One region of the Neorhizobium sp. PAMB6630 genome, then DNA from elsewhere that is predicted to be linked to it. Evidence: predicted binding sites of a transcription regulator. Region 1 holds the regulator's gene; each other region holds the start of a gene.
What was found. Region 1 encodes LexA, which represses DNA repair genes until DNA is damaged. Its sites were predicted from a motif close to TGTTCNNNNTGTGTTCNG; they were not measured.
Positions count from the first base shown of each region.

Region 2: the regulator LexA is predicted to act here: its motif matches at 2,322-2,339, upstream of AC4CWF_RS00300 (metallopeptidase family protein).
Region 3: the regulator LexA is predicted to act here: its motif matches at 2,549-2,566, upstream of AC4CWF_RS14215 (energy-coupling factor ABC transporter ATP-binding protein).

Region 1 is NZ_CM177836.1:2,002,386-2,006,803, reverse strand. Features, by position in the region: gene kdsA (3-deoxy-8-phosphooctulonate synthase) at 1-442, opposite strand, end outside; gene AC4CWF_RS09435 (VOC family protein) at 445-1,311, opposite strand; gene lexA (transcriptional repressor LexA) at 1,481-2,200, shown strand; gene AC4CWF_RS09425 (ComEC/Rec2 family competence protein) at 2,181-4,013, opposite strand.
Region 2 is NZ_CM177836.1:57,183-61,600, forward strand. Features, by position in the region: gene AC4CWF_RS00290 (Y-family DNA polymerase) at 1-1,249, opposite strand, end outside; gene AC4CWF_RS00295 (hypothetical protein) at 1,290-2,264, opposite strand; gene AC4CWF_RS00300 (metallopeptidase family protein) at 2,474-2,917, shown strand; gene murA (UDP-N-acetylglucosamine 1-carboxyvinyltransferase) at 2,931-4,241, opposite strand; gene AC4CWF_RS00310 (DUF1737 domain-containing protein) at 4,380-4,418, opposite strand, start outside.
Region 3 is NZ_CM177836.1:2,949,605-2,954,022, forward strand. Features, by position in the region: gene ribB (3,4-dihydroxy-2-butanone-4-phosphate synthase) at 1-48, shown strand, start outside; gene AC4CWF_RS14200 (DUF5680 domain-containing protein) at 385-849, opposite strand; gene AC4CWF_RS14205 (GNAT family N-acetyltransferase) at 874-1,293, opposite strand; gene AC4CWF_RS14210 (winged helix-turn-helix domain-containing protein) at 1,344-2,531, opposite strand; gene AC4CWF_RS14215 (energy-coupling factor ABC transporter ATP-binding protein) at 2,657-3,337, shown strand; gene AC4CWF_RS14220 (energy-coupling factor transporter transmembrane component T family protein) at 3,331-3,936, shown strand; gene AC4CWF_RS14225 (biotin transporter BioY) at 3,976-4,418, shown strand, end outside.

The sequences.
Region 1 (4,418 bases):
GGCCCTTCTTGACGTTGATGACGCGCCCCGTTTTTGCCGCCGCAATTAGAAGATCCGTCTGCCGGCAGAGGAATGCAGGGATCTGCAGGATATCCACCGTCTCAGCCACCACGGCGCATTGTTCTTCCGTGTGAATATCGGTCAGCACCGGAAAGCCGAACTCGGCCTTCAGATCAGAAAAGATCTCCATGGCCGTCTCGAGCCCGATGCCGCGCTTGCCCGCAATCGAGGTGCGGTTCGCCTTGTCGAAAGAGGATTTGTAGACAAGACCGATGCCAAGATCATCGCAGATTTCCTTGACGGCGCCGGCCATCATAAAGGCGTGGTCGCGGCTTTCCATCTGGCAGGGGCCGGCGATCAGCGACAGGCGGCCGGTGTTTGAAAAAACGACGCGGGCCGAACCCTCGCCGACGGATACCTCTGCATTGGCTGTGACGGCCATGATCACTCCTCAAACACGAAAGCAGCGCCCTGACCGGGGGCTGCGGCAACGACGATGCGCGTGCCTCTTTTCTTAAAGGCCACGTCATTAGCAGCAAGGCAATCTGCTGTCACGGCAAGATCCGGTGTGGCAAACACCACCGCGGCACCACAAAGCCCGCCGGCTGACGGGGACAGATCAATGCCGAGTTCGTCCGCAACTCCCTGCCGCGACGACAGCACAACATGTCCATTCGGCGCCTGAAAGACATGACCCGAGGCATCCGTGACGGCTTTGGTTTCCAATACCGTCTCAAGAACCGGCAGCGCAGCGGTCGTATCATCTGCGGCAAGCCACACGCCGCGTAATCCAACGACACCGTTTTGATGCCGCTCCAGATGCGCCCGGTCGGCCGGCAAGGGATTAAGCCGCTCGCAGGCGAACAGGATAAATTCGGGAGATCCGCTTTCGGCGAAGGCCAGCCTGAAGCGCGCGATCACCTCATGTCCGTCCGCCGTCAGCGCCGCCCGGGAAAATTCAAGGATCTCGCCGGCGGAGAGACCCGCTGCGACAAACCGCGCGTGGTCTCCATCGGCATCCGGCGAAGCAACCACCAGACCAGAAAATCCATCGTCCCCGCAGGCGGCACGGAAGGCGAGATCTCGCCCGGTAAACACATTGCCCTCTCCTGCCGTGCGTTCGACAGCAGCACGGTCACGGATCGCCAATGGCTCCAGATACAGACCATCGGAGAGAAACACGCAGGCATTCTGCGTCCCAAACGGATGCTGCGCATCCGGCGCCACGGTGAAGCCGAGCGTCCCCAGCCGCTGGCGCGCCACCGCAAGTGTGCGGACGGGCATGACAATATGATCAAGCGGGCGGGCCATGATTCTCTCCTTGGACGATGCGGGCCGCAGTGTAGCGCCGGATAAGCGCTTGAATATCCCGCACGCTCTCAGCAATCGGTGTTTTATCCCCGGCTTTTGAGGGCTTGCGGAACACATATGGAACATATAGTGTCTGTTCTGGATTTGTTTCCACTTCGAGGTTGTCTTCATGCTCACACGCAAACAGCAGGAACTGCTCCTGTTTATTCACGAACGGATGAAGGAATCCGGTGTACCGCCCTCCTTCGACGAGATGAAGGATGCCCTCGATCTGGCGTCGAAATCAGGCATCCACCGCCTGATTACCGCGCTTGAGGAGCGTGGCTTCATTCGACGGCTGCCGAACCGGGCGCGGGCGCTTGAGGTGATCAAGCTGCCGGAATCCTATTCGCCGCCGGCCCAGCCGCGTCGCGGGTTTTCGCCCAGCGTCATCGAAGGCAGCCTCGGCAAGCCGCCGGCCACACGCCCTGCCCCGCCAGCTCCGGCTGTCGAAGAATATACCGGCTCTGCCACCGTTCCCGTCATGGGACGTATTGCTGCCGGCGTGCCGATTTCGGCTATCCAGAACAATACCCATGCCATCAGCGTGCCGATTGAGATGCTGGGCACCGGCGAGCATTACGCGCTGGAGGTAAAGGGCGATTCAATGATCGAAGCCGGCATCATGGATGGCGACACGGTGATCATCCGCAATGGCAGCACGGCCACGCCCGGTGATATCGTCGTGGCGCTTGTCGATGACGAGGAAGCGACGTTGAAGCGTTTTCGCCGCAAGGGCGCCTCGATTGCGCTTGAAGCGGCGAACCCCGCTTACGAGACCCGCATCTTCGGGCCGGACCGGGTGAAAATTCAGGGCAAGCTCGTCGGTCTCATCCGCCGCTATCACTGAGCAGTTCGACAACCGGTTGCGGCAGCGTCTCGTCAAAGATGCGCTGCCGCCAATCATAGGTTCGGTGGATGCTCCAGGGGCGTTTGTTGCCGATGCTGGCGCCACTCGCCGTCCAGTCAGCGAGGCGGGTGCTGCCAGCAAAGCGGATTTCGAGGGCTCCTGTCTTGCGCAGCGTCGTCAGAGTGAGCATCAGCGCGCCGGAGCGGCAGGTTTCGAATCGGGCACGGGCGGCAATCACCACGTCGGCCGTATCGCAGGCGGTTCCCGCATAACGCGGGTCCTCGATGGTGGCGATTCGCACCTTTTCCAGCGAACGGGCAAAACAGCCGAGACCGGCAATGCAGGTGAATTGACCGGGAGGAGCGCTGGTCAGGGCTTTGTCCATGGCGGTGGCAGCCTCTCGCAACTCCTGTTTGGTCAAGGGCGGATCTGGTGGCTTTCGGGGGGAAACGCCTGTCTCGGTTCGGCCAGAGTTCAAGTGAATCGCGTCAGCGTCTGATGGGCTTGGCTTGTGTCCTTCCTCGGGAACGACCGCGCGGATGTCTGTGGCGATCTCTGTTTCGGGCGTGTCTGCATCGGCTCCCGTCTGGCGGTTGTGTGCTGCATCGACGCCGGGCTGTGCATGGGCGCTCTTGGAGGTGCCGGGGGGCAAGTCTTGCGGTTTTGCCGCAGTGTTACGTCGGGGCATGATCGGCGCAAGCGTCTTGTCGATGATGAGCGCATTCTGCCACTGGCGATAGATGAAATCGGGCGGTGTCCTGCGGTTGGTGGCGGCCGTCTGTCCGTCGATGAGGGCGACGAGGCTTGCATCTTCCGAAACCAGCAGGCTTGGCCGTGCGGCATCGTCAGGCCAGAACGACAAAATGAGTGCCGCGGCCATGACCGGCAGGCCGAGCAGTTTTAGCCGTGTGCGCAGGAGGACCAGAATCAGAAAGCCGAACGAGGCTATGGGCAGGAACCAGCCATGCTGTCGCCCGACCGGGGCGTCTCCTCCCCAACCCGCCACCGTCTCGGCAACGGAGATAACCAGCTCAACGCCAAAACCCATCAGTTTCAGGAACGGCGCCTCCAGCCCGAACGGCATCAGCAGCATGGCAAGCATGCCGAAGGGCATGACGATCAGCGATATGATCGGCATGGCCGCGAGATTGCCGGCAAGGCCATAAGTGGCGACGCGGTGGAAGTGGGAAACAGAGAAGATCGAGGTGGAGAGTGCGCCGATGAGCGAGGTCAGCACCACGCCGGCGACCATGCTGGATAGAGCGGCTGTAGCGGCAAGCAGTGCCGGACGTCGCGCGGCAAGCGGATCATGCGGATCGCCATGGAGGCTCGACCAGGCGGCGTAACCGGCCACAAGTGCGGCCGTTGCGGAAAATGACATCTGGAAACTGGGCCCCAGCACCGCCGAGGGTGTCAGGACCAGGATGACGAGCGCCGAGAGCGCCACATTGTGCAGGCTGATCGACGGACGGTCGAACAGCACCGAGGCCAGCATGATCACCATCATCACATAGGCGCGCTCGGCCGAAACACCGAAACCGGAAATGAGATAATAGGCCGTCACCATGGCCAGCGCGCCGATGGCTGCGATCTTCTTGACGGGAAACCGCTGCGCAAAGCCGGCAAACAGGCTGAACACCATTCGTGCGCCGACAAAAAAGATGCCGGCGGCCAGCGCCATGTTAAGCCCGGAGATCGCCACGATATGCGCAAGCCCCGCGACCCGCAGCGCCTCGATGGTTTTTTCCGAGATGGCGCGGCGCTCGTCGGTGACGATGGCGGCGGCGAAAGCCCCGGCATCGCCGGGAACCACGGCGCGGATGCGGGTTCCGATCTCGCTTCGCAGTTCAAACAGCTTGCCAAGGATGCGGGTCGACCAGTTTTCATGCGTGCCGATGCCGACCTTTTGCGGCGCCCCATAGAAAAAGCCGACAGCGCCGATGCCTTGAAAATAGGCAGAAAACGCAAAATCAGCGAGCCCGGGCAGAGCCGGTCCGGAAGGTGGGGAAAGCCGTGCCCTGCCGGCAATCCGCGTGCCCGTCTCAAAGGCTTCGTGTGCAGTGCGGGAAAGCAGAACGGCGCGTTCCGGCGGACGGGCATGACGGGGTCAGCGGTTGTCAAAATGCGCACCGTATAACGCCAGCGCCCGCCGGCTGCCGCCTCGCGTTTTTCCACGAGACCTTCAATCTGCGTGGTCACCGGCGTGTCGAGGATCGTT
Region 2 (4,418 bases), 1.9 Mb from region 1:
GATGGGTGAGCCTGCGCCAGCGAAAGCGGATCGGCGGCCCGTCCGGCACTTCGACGGCAAAGGCTTCCAGCGGTTCGGGATGCGGGAACAACCGCAACGGCCGCTCCTTTTGCAGGAAGTGTCCATGGTCGAGCGGTGCCGCCTCCGGCAGGCGCTGCGGTTTGCCCAGGGCGTGTTGAATGGCATCGACGGCGACCGCCGCCCGCTCGGGAATATGGCTTTCGCGCATCTGGTAGGTTTTTAGACATTCCGGCCCAAGCCGGGCCGAGACCTGATCGATGAAATCAGCCAGCGACTGCTGCTTGCGGTCGTCGCCGTCGAAATCGCCCTGCGCATGGTCAAAGGGCTCGTGGCGCAACACGTTGATCCGCAGGATCTCGAAACCGAAGCCGGCATCGAGATCGTCATGCACGCCCGTCAGCCGCTCGGCAAACAGCCGGGCAATGCGCGCACCGTCGCGCAAGGGGCGCGAGGCGCCGGCGCTCAAGCGAAACACCTTGCCGTCAACGCGAAACAGCACCAGCTCGAACATCCGGCCACCGGCAGCGCGGGCCTCAAGGCTCGGTTTCAGGGCCTCTGCCACCTGCGCAGCAAGGGTCAGAATATCCTCCTCCGACTGGATCGGCTCGGCCAGCCGCCGCTCGACCGACAGGCTCGCCACCGGCAAGCGCGGCGAAATCGCCTCCTCGTCCAGACCGGTCGCCTGATCGAGCCGCAGCAGAAGATGGGCGCCGAAGCGGCGGGCCAGCGGCGCGCGCGGCGCTTCCAGAAGGTCACCCACCTGTTTCAGCCCCACCTTTGCCAGCGCCTGCACCACATCGGCGCCAACGCGCAGCGCTGCGATCGGAAGCGGGGCAAGCACGGCCTCGATGTCGCTGTCCTCGATCACCCGGCTTTCCCCGAAACGGGCGACGGCCGATGAAAGTCCGGGCGCCGAGGATATAGCCCCTTGCACCGCCATGCCGAGCGCCGTCATCCGGCTCAGGATTTCCGCAAGAAGCGCTGCTTCACCGCCAAAAAGATGGGCGGAACCGGTGACATCGAGGAACAGGCCGTGAGAACCCTCCAGCGCCACCAGCGGGGTATAACGGTCGCACCAGTCGGCCAGCGCTTCGAGAAAACGTCGGTCCGCTGCTTCGTCTTCGTCGATGACGACGAGATGCGGACAGATGGCGCGCGCCTCCGCAAGCCCCTGGCCGGGTTTCAGGCCTATCGCCTGCGCCTGTTCGTCAAGGGCGGTGAGACGCATGGCATTGTCGCGCCGGCCGGCGCAGACGAGAGGCGCATCCTCAGGACGCGCGCTCGAAGGATCCATCGGCCCGCCCGCGTGCCGGCCTGTCAAACGCCAGGATAGACCCCGGCGCCGGCGCAAGATCCGGTCTGTCGAAAGTTTTGGGAAATAGAGCGCCAGAATGCGCTGCCGGCTGCCTTTCAGGAACAGCATGTCTTGGCGTGTCGACGCAATTGAATTGGCGGTCATGGGGATTCCACTCCAGGGAGAGACAGAGCGGAGCCGGGTTGCGGCTCTTTTCCAATGTGAGACGGAAAACTGAGGGGCCGATGCTGCCGCCAAGCATCGATCCATCGGGAAGGCGTCGGTGTGAGGCAAATGCCGGCTGGGTCAGAAACCGGAAGGCAGCGCTCGAGGCCTCTTCTTCTGCGGCATGGCGCAAAAGCAGAAGCGGCCGCCCCGCCGCCTTTGCCCGCAACGCCAGCCGCCGGCTTTCCGTCAGCCCGAAGGCTTTGGGATTGCCGCGGGTTTCCAGAATGGTCACGCCAAAGGCGCCGCTTGCAAGGGCTGCTTCCGCAAGCCACAGCGCCTCGTCGAGCCGGTTCGGCAGAGCTTGAAAAAACGGCTCCGTGCCAAGGCCGAAACCGCGCATGCCGATGAGATAAGGCGCCCCCGCCTCCTGGGTCGCCATGCGGTCTGAAATCCAGAGGATAGGCAGATTTTCCGCCTTCGGTGCGCGTGCCTTGATGAGCACCGAAAGCCCAACGGTAAAACCGCTGGCAGACCCTGCATCGAAAAAACCGCGGCTGCGGATCTCGGTGATCGCATCGAGGGGCAACCCGCCGTCCAGCGCCTCGTCCAGCGCAGCAATGCCGGTTTTAAGCCGGACCGGCCGGCCTTGTGCCCTCTCCTGCCCTTCTGCCACCGCTTGCGCCTGTGCAGCGGCAAGGGCCGGGATAGGCTTGCCCTCCAGCCGGGCTATCGTTTCGCGCAGGGCAAAAACAGTCTCCTGCGCCAGGGCGGATCGCGCCATGACGTCAGCTCCACTTCTTGTCGAGGCGCGGATCTCCAGGATCCTCTTCGCCTCAATTGTTCATGTTATGTTCTTATGGATTCCAGAGCTGCTCCGAAGAGTCAACAGCGGCCCCCATGAGATTCGTTCACCCTCCCCACCTCTTGCTTGAATCCGCACTCGAAATATTTTTCCAGAAACCTTATATGCTCGTTGAAAAAGGAGCAGTTATGGCCCGTGTCGACCAGACCGATGATTGGCGTGATCGCCACGCCCCCACCATCAGCACGTTCGAATCGCTGGCAATCGAGGCCTATGGAAACCTGCCGGAAGAGTTCCGTGCGCTGACCGGAAACCTCACCATCGAGATCGAGGACTTTCCCGACGACGAGATTTTCGAGGATATGGCGCTTGAGACGCCCTTCGATCTTCTGGGGCTTTTCGAAGGTCGTGGCATTTCCGAGCGTTTCAGCATGGAAACCGGCGAATTGCCGAACCGAATCCGCCTCTACCGCCGGCCGATCATCGACTATTGGGCGGAAAACGAGGAAACGCTGGGCGATATCATCACCCATGTGCTGATCCACGAAATCGGCCACCATTTCGGCCTTAGCGATGACGACATGGAGCGGATCGAGGAAAGCGTCGAGGACGCGGCTGACCGAACAGGTTAGCCGCCTTCCCTCGTCAGGTGCGCGCGGGAATGCGCCTTATGCGCGCGCCCAAGGCGTTCAGCCGCTCGTCGATGCGTTCATAACCGCGTTCGATCTGCTGGGCATTGTTGATGATCGATGTGCCCTCAGCACCCATGGCAGCGATCAGCATGGCCATGCCGGCGCGAATGTCGGGGCTTTCCAGCCGTGCGGCTTTCAGCGGGCTCGGTCCGGAAACCACGGCCCTGTGCGGATCGCACAGCACGATGCGGGCGCCCATCGAGATCAGCTTGTCGACAAAGAACATCCGGGATTCGAACATTTTTTCAAACATCAGCACCATGCCCTCGCATTGCGTGGCGGTGACGATGGCAATCGACATCGTATCGGCCGGGAAGGCCGGCCAGGGCTGATCCTCGATCTTGGGCACATGGCCGCCGAAATCCGGTTCGATCCGTTTCGCCTGGCCCGATGGCACGATCAGATCGTCGCCCTCGATCCGGCAATGGATGCCCAGCCGCTCAAAGCCCATGAGGGTGGAGCGCAGATGCTGCACACCGGCATTGGTGATTCTGAGATCCGAATCGGTCACCGCCGCAAGCCCGATCAGCGAGCCGACTTCGATATGATCAGGCCCGATCCGGTGGCTTGTCCCCGAAAGCGGCGCACCGCCGTGGATCGTCATGCAATTGGTGCCGATGCCTTCGATGCGGGCACCCATGGCCACGAGGAAATGGGCGAGATCCTGAACATGCGGCTCGGAGGCGCAATTACGCAGGATCGTGGTGCCGGACGCCGCTACGGCGGCACAAAGCGCGTTTTCCGTCGCAGTCACCGAGGGCTCATCGAGGAACACATCCGCCCCGACGAGTTTTGTCGCGCGAAACACATAATCGCCCTCGAGCGAGATCTGCGCGCCGAGCTGGCGCAAGGCCAGAAAATGGCTGTCGAGACGCCGCCGGCCGATCACATCGCCGCCGGGCGGCGGTAGGGTGATTTCTCCGCAGCGGGCAAGAACCGGTCCGGCGAGCAGAATGGAGGCGCGAATACGCGAGCAGAGATCCGGATCCAGCGTTGCCGGGCGCACGTCGCGCGCATGGATGCGCAAGGTATTGTGGTCCGTCCAGGCGGTTTCGGCGCCGAGAGATGAAAGCAGTTGCACCAGAGCCTCCACGTCGCGGATGCGCGGCACGTTGGTAAGCACGACGGGTTGGTCGGTCAGCAGCGCGGCGGCAATGATCGGCAGCGCCGCATTCTTGTTTCCCGAGGGCTCAATAGCGCCGGAAAGGCGATGGCCGCCTTCGACGATATATTCTACGCGTTCAGCCGCTCTTGGTTCTGCCATTTTCGTCTCATCCGTGTGTCTGGGGTGCGAATCGATGCCCCCAAAGGCACGGATTTCCCGGCCGTTGTAAGGCATCGTCATCGTTCAAGGCGCAGCCCTGCCCATGCGGGGAATGGCGTCCGGCAGGCCTGTCGAGGCTTATTGCTCGCCGAGCTTCATGTCGGGATGATAGTCCTT
Region 3 (4,418 bases), 950 kb from region 1:
GGCCTCGAAGGGTTCGGCATCAAGATCAGCTCGACCGAGATTGTGTAAGGCGTTTTGAACCTGCCGGCAGCCCTCTCTGGCTGCCGCCATCTCCCCCACAAGGGGGAGAGCTATCGCATTTGAAACTAGACCCTCTCTGCCCTGCCGGGCCGACCGGGGTCGAGCCACGGGTCTCGCCCCGTCCTTCGGCCCCCCACGAGGGGGGAGAAACGGCGCGGCAAGCGTCCCGTTCTGCACGAAAGGGCGCGGCTGGGTTAAGCCCTCCCCCTTGTGGGAAGGGTTTGGGGGGATTTATCTCATATGTGATAGCCCCACACTTCCGCATGAGATGGCGGCAACCAGAAGGGTAAAAACCCCAAATCAGCACCATAACCGAAGTGCCTTTCAGGCAATCACCAGTCCACCGTGATAATCAAGCCGGTAGACCGCACGGCCATCGGCCAGAATACGCTCGACGCCCGTGAAACTCGCGTAGTCGCCTTGGCTCTCATCCACATAACGATACAGCCCGACATCCTGGGCAAATCCCCCGAGAAACCGCCCCTCGGCATACATCAGCGGCAGCGCCGTGCGCAGCACATCGGCGGCTCTGGCGCCGTCGATGGCGCTGCCATCCAGCACGCGCCCGTAATAATTCATCGCCCAGACCGACTTTTCATGGCGCCACACCACCTCCTGGCCGAGAAAATCCGTGCCGCCGAAATAGCTGTCGAGATAGGACCAGTCGTCCCGGCGATAAGCAATGTCCCGCGAGCCTGGCCGGCACGACGTCTCCCCCGGCTTGCCGCCCATGTAAGCGGCGGCCTTGGCCTCGACGATGAACGCCAGAAGCCCATCGATATCCTTGATCGTCTCCATGGGTTCCCGCCTCCCCTACCGCACAATCTTCATGGCCATGCCGAGCGAGCGTGGTGCGGTTTCCTCAAAACCGAATTGGGCGTAGAGCCGGTTTGCCGGGACGTCGGCAATCAGGCTGACGTAGGCGCTTTCGGGTGCTGCCACCTTCAGGTGATCGACAAGGGCGGCCATGATCTTTTTGCCAAGTCCCTTGCCCTGGTGCGCTGGCTGCACGGCAATGTCGGTCACCTGAAAAAAGCAGCCGCCATCGCCGATGATGCGCCCCATGCCGACGATTTCTCCGTCGCACACCACCCGCACGCCGAAAAACGTGCCTTTGAGCCCGATGGTGGCCGCCTGCGGCGTAAACGGGCTGAGCCCGGCCTCGTGGCGAAGACGCAGATAATCCTCAAGCGGCGGTGCCTGTGGTTCAAGGTGATAGTGCTGCCTGTCCATGGCGTCGTCCTGCATCCCGCGTGTTCCCCGTTGATCGCTTCGCCAAAAGCTCAGCCGTGCCAGTCGCTGGCGTAACTCACCCGTTCAACGCCGGTGAAGCGCGCCAATCGCTGCAATTCCGCATCGAGTTTTTCCAGGCGGCCAGCCGAGGCGCGCACGCCCTTTTCCAGCCAGAGCCGCTTCACGTCGAGCACGCCCGCCTTGCGATCCGCCTTCATGTCGATGCGGCCGATCAGGCGGTCGCCTTCCAGAAGCGGAAACACGTAATAGCCAAACTGCCGCTTCGGCTCGGGCACAAAGATCTCGATGCGATAATTGAAGCCAAACAGGCGTTCCGCCCGGTCGCGGTCACGCAGCAGCGGATCAAAAGGACTCAGCACCCGGATGCGGGCTGGCGGTTCCGGCGGATCGGCAAGCGCCGGCACCATCTCCGGCAGCGCGTAGGACAGGCGACGACGGCCATCGACCGTGACGATCTCCACCGGCTGCAGGTTTTCAGCTTCAGAGGCCAGCCAGTCCTTTGCCTCCTGCGGCGTGACGAGATCAAAAAAAGCGGCAATCTCGCCTGATGTCGCAAAGCCGAGGCGCGAGAGCGCTGCCCGGCAGGCCCAGTCGACAAATTCGCCGTGGCTCACCTCCGGCTCATGGTGATGCGCCGGCAGGACCCGTTCCGTCAGATCATAGCGTTTTTGAAAATTCACCCTTCCGGCAATGGCAAAGCGGCCGGTGCGCCAGTGATATTCGAGCGCCGTCTTCGAGGGATGCCAGTTCCACCAGCCGCCGGATTTGTGCTCCTCGTGGCGGATATCGCGCGCCATCACCGGCCCGTTTTCCTTCACGCGGGCATAGGTCTCGTCGAACACCGAATCAAAACCCTCCCCGCGCCATTTGCGCCAGCGCTCGACAATCGCTGCCTCCTCCCGGAGGAAACGATGTTTCCAGTACCGGAAGAAGGTGGCGGGGATGATCGCCGCATCATGCGTCCAGTGCTCGAACAGCGCGCCATCTTTTTCCAGAAGCGCCACGAGGTCTTCGCGCCGATAGGTCTGGTTGCGGGAAAACAGGATCTGGTGATGCGCCCGCTCAACCGTCTGGATACTATCGACCTGCACGAAACCGAGTTCCTCGATGAGGTCGAGCAGGCCCGCCTTGCCGAGCTTCAGGTTCGGCGCACGCGAAAGCCCCTGCCGTTCCAGGAAGGCCCGCCGTGCCTGTTGATTGTCGATCAGAATCGTCATGAGAAGAGGCTAGCGCGCGTTCGCGTTTTGTTCAACATCTATCCCGATGCTTTCACAACGTCTGGCACATTTCCCTTCCGGCGCGCGGCGGTTATAGAGACGCCAGCAAGACAGGATGACAAGACGTGCACATCATCTTCGACAAGGCCGAACTGCGTTATGGCGAGCGCGTGGCTCTACAGCCGCTGAGCCTTCAGCTATCAGAACCGCGCATCGGCGTGATCGGCCTCAATGGTTCGGGCAAGACAAGTTTTGCCCGGCTGGTGAACGGGCTTGTGAAGCCAACGAGCGGCCGCGTGACACTCGACGGACTGGATACGGTGGCAGACGCCAGAGCGGTTCTTGCCGCCACCGGCTTCATCTTCCAGAACCCGGCAAACCAGATCATCCTGCCGCTCATCCGCGATGACATTGCCATGGGGCCAAAGGCCCGCGGGCTGAAGGGCAAGGCGCTGGACGACGCGGTGGACGCCGTGATGGAGCGGTTCGCCATTACCGACCTTGAAAAGCGCCGCCCGCACGAACTGTCCGGCGGGCAGTTGCAGCTGGCAGCGCTTGCGGCCGTGGTGGTGACAGAGCCAAAGCTCATCCTGTTTGACGAACCGACCAACCAGCTGGACCTCAAAAACCGCGCGCTGGTGCGCCGCGCAATCGAAGGGCTCGAGCAGCAGGCGATCGTCATCAGCCATGATCTGGAACTCGTCGCCGGCTTTGGCCGCGTGCTGGTGTTTCACGAGAGCAGCCTTGCCTTCGATGGAGACGGTGCCGAGGCCATTGCCCGCTACCGGGAGATTGCCGCATGCTGACCAGCCTTTATGTCGAGGGCACAAGCTTTCTCCACCGCATGAGCGTGCGGGCAAAGCTTGCGGGTCTGATGTTGTTCGGCCTTGCGCTTTTCGTTGTCGACAATTCCTTTGTGCTGGGCTCTGCCCTTCTTCTCACCGCCACGCTCTATCTGCGGTTGGGGCTTGGGGTCACCGAAGCCTTCCGGCGTCTGCGCCCGGTACTCTTCACCATCGCCTTCTTCGCCCTCGTCAACATATTCGTGCTGTCACCGCACGAGGCGTTCGTCTCGACCTTGCGCCTGCTTGCGATCCTGTTTCTGGCGGCAAGCGTGACGGCGACCACGACGATTGCCGACTTTATCGCGGCAATCACCGCCCTTCTTATGCCTCTGGAGCGGCTTGGCCTGATGAAGGCCTCCGATGGCGGGCTTGCCTTCGGGCTGGTGTTGCGCTTCGTGCCGGAAATCGCGAACCGCTACGAGATGCTGAAGGAGGCGCATGCGGCGCGCGGGCTGGTGCTGAAGCCACACCGGATCATCGGGCCGCTGATCATTTCAACCCTCAAGGAAGCAGACGCCATCGCCCAGGCAATTGACGCGCGCGGTATTCGCGGTCAGTAAAAGCAGCGACAAGGCAGTTTATCCGCATAGGAGCGCTACATGACCACCAAGGATCTCGTGCTTTCGGCACTGTTTACCGCCATCATCATCGTGCTGGGCCTGATCCCGCCAGTGACGCTCGGCTTCATTCCGGTGCCGATCACGGCGCAATCCATGGGGGTCATGCTGGCCGGCACCATCATTGGCGCAAGGCGCGGAGCCCTCGCCTACGCTCTTCTCGTCGTTCTCGTGGCCGTCGGCCTTCCGGTTCTGTCGGGCGGACGCGGTGGGCTCAATGTGCTGATGGGGCCGACCGGCGGTTATATCCTCGGCTGGATTGCCGGCAGCTTCGCCACCGGTTACCTCAGCGAGCGCCTGGTGCGCGACGGCCAGCCGGCCCTGCTCCAGGCCGCCGGCTTTTTTGCCGCAAGCATCGCCGGCGGTATTGTCGTGGTTTACGCGATCGGCATGCCCTGGGTTTCGCTGATGACCGGCACGCCCTT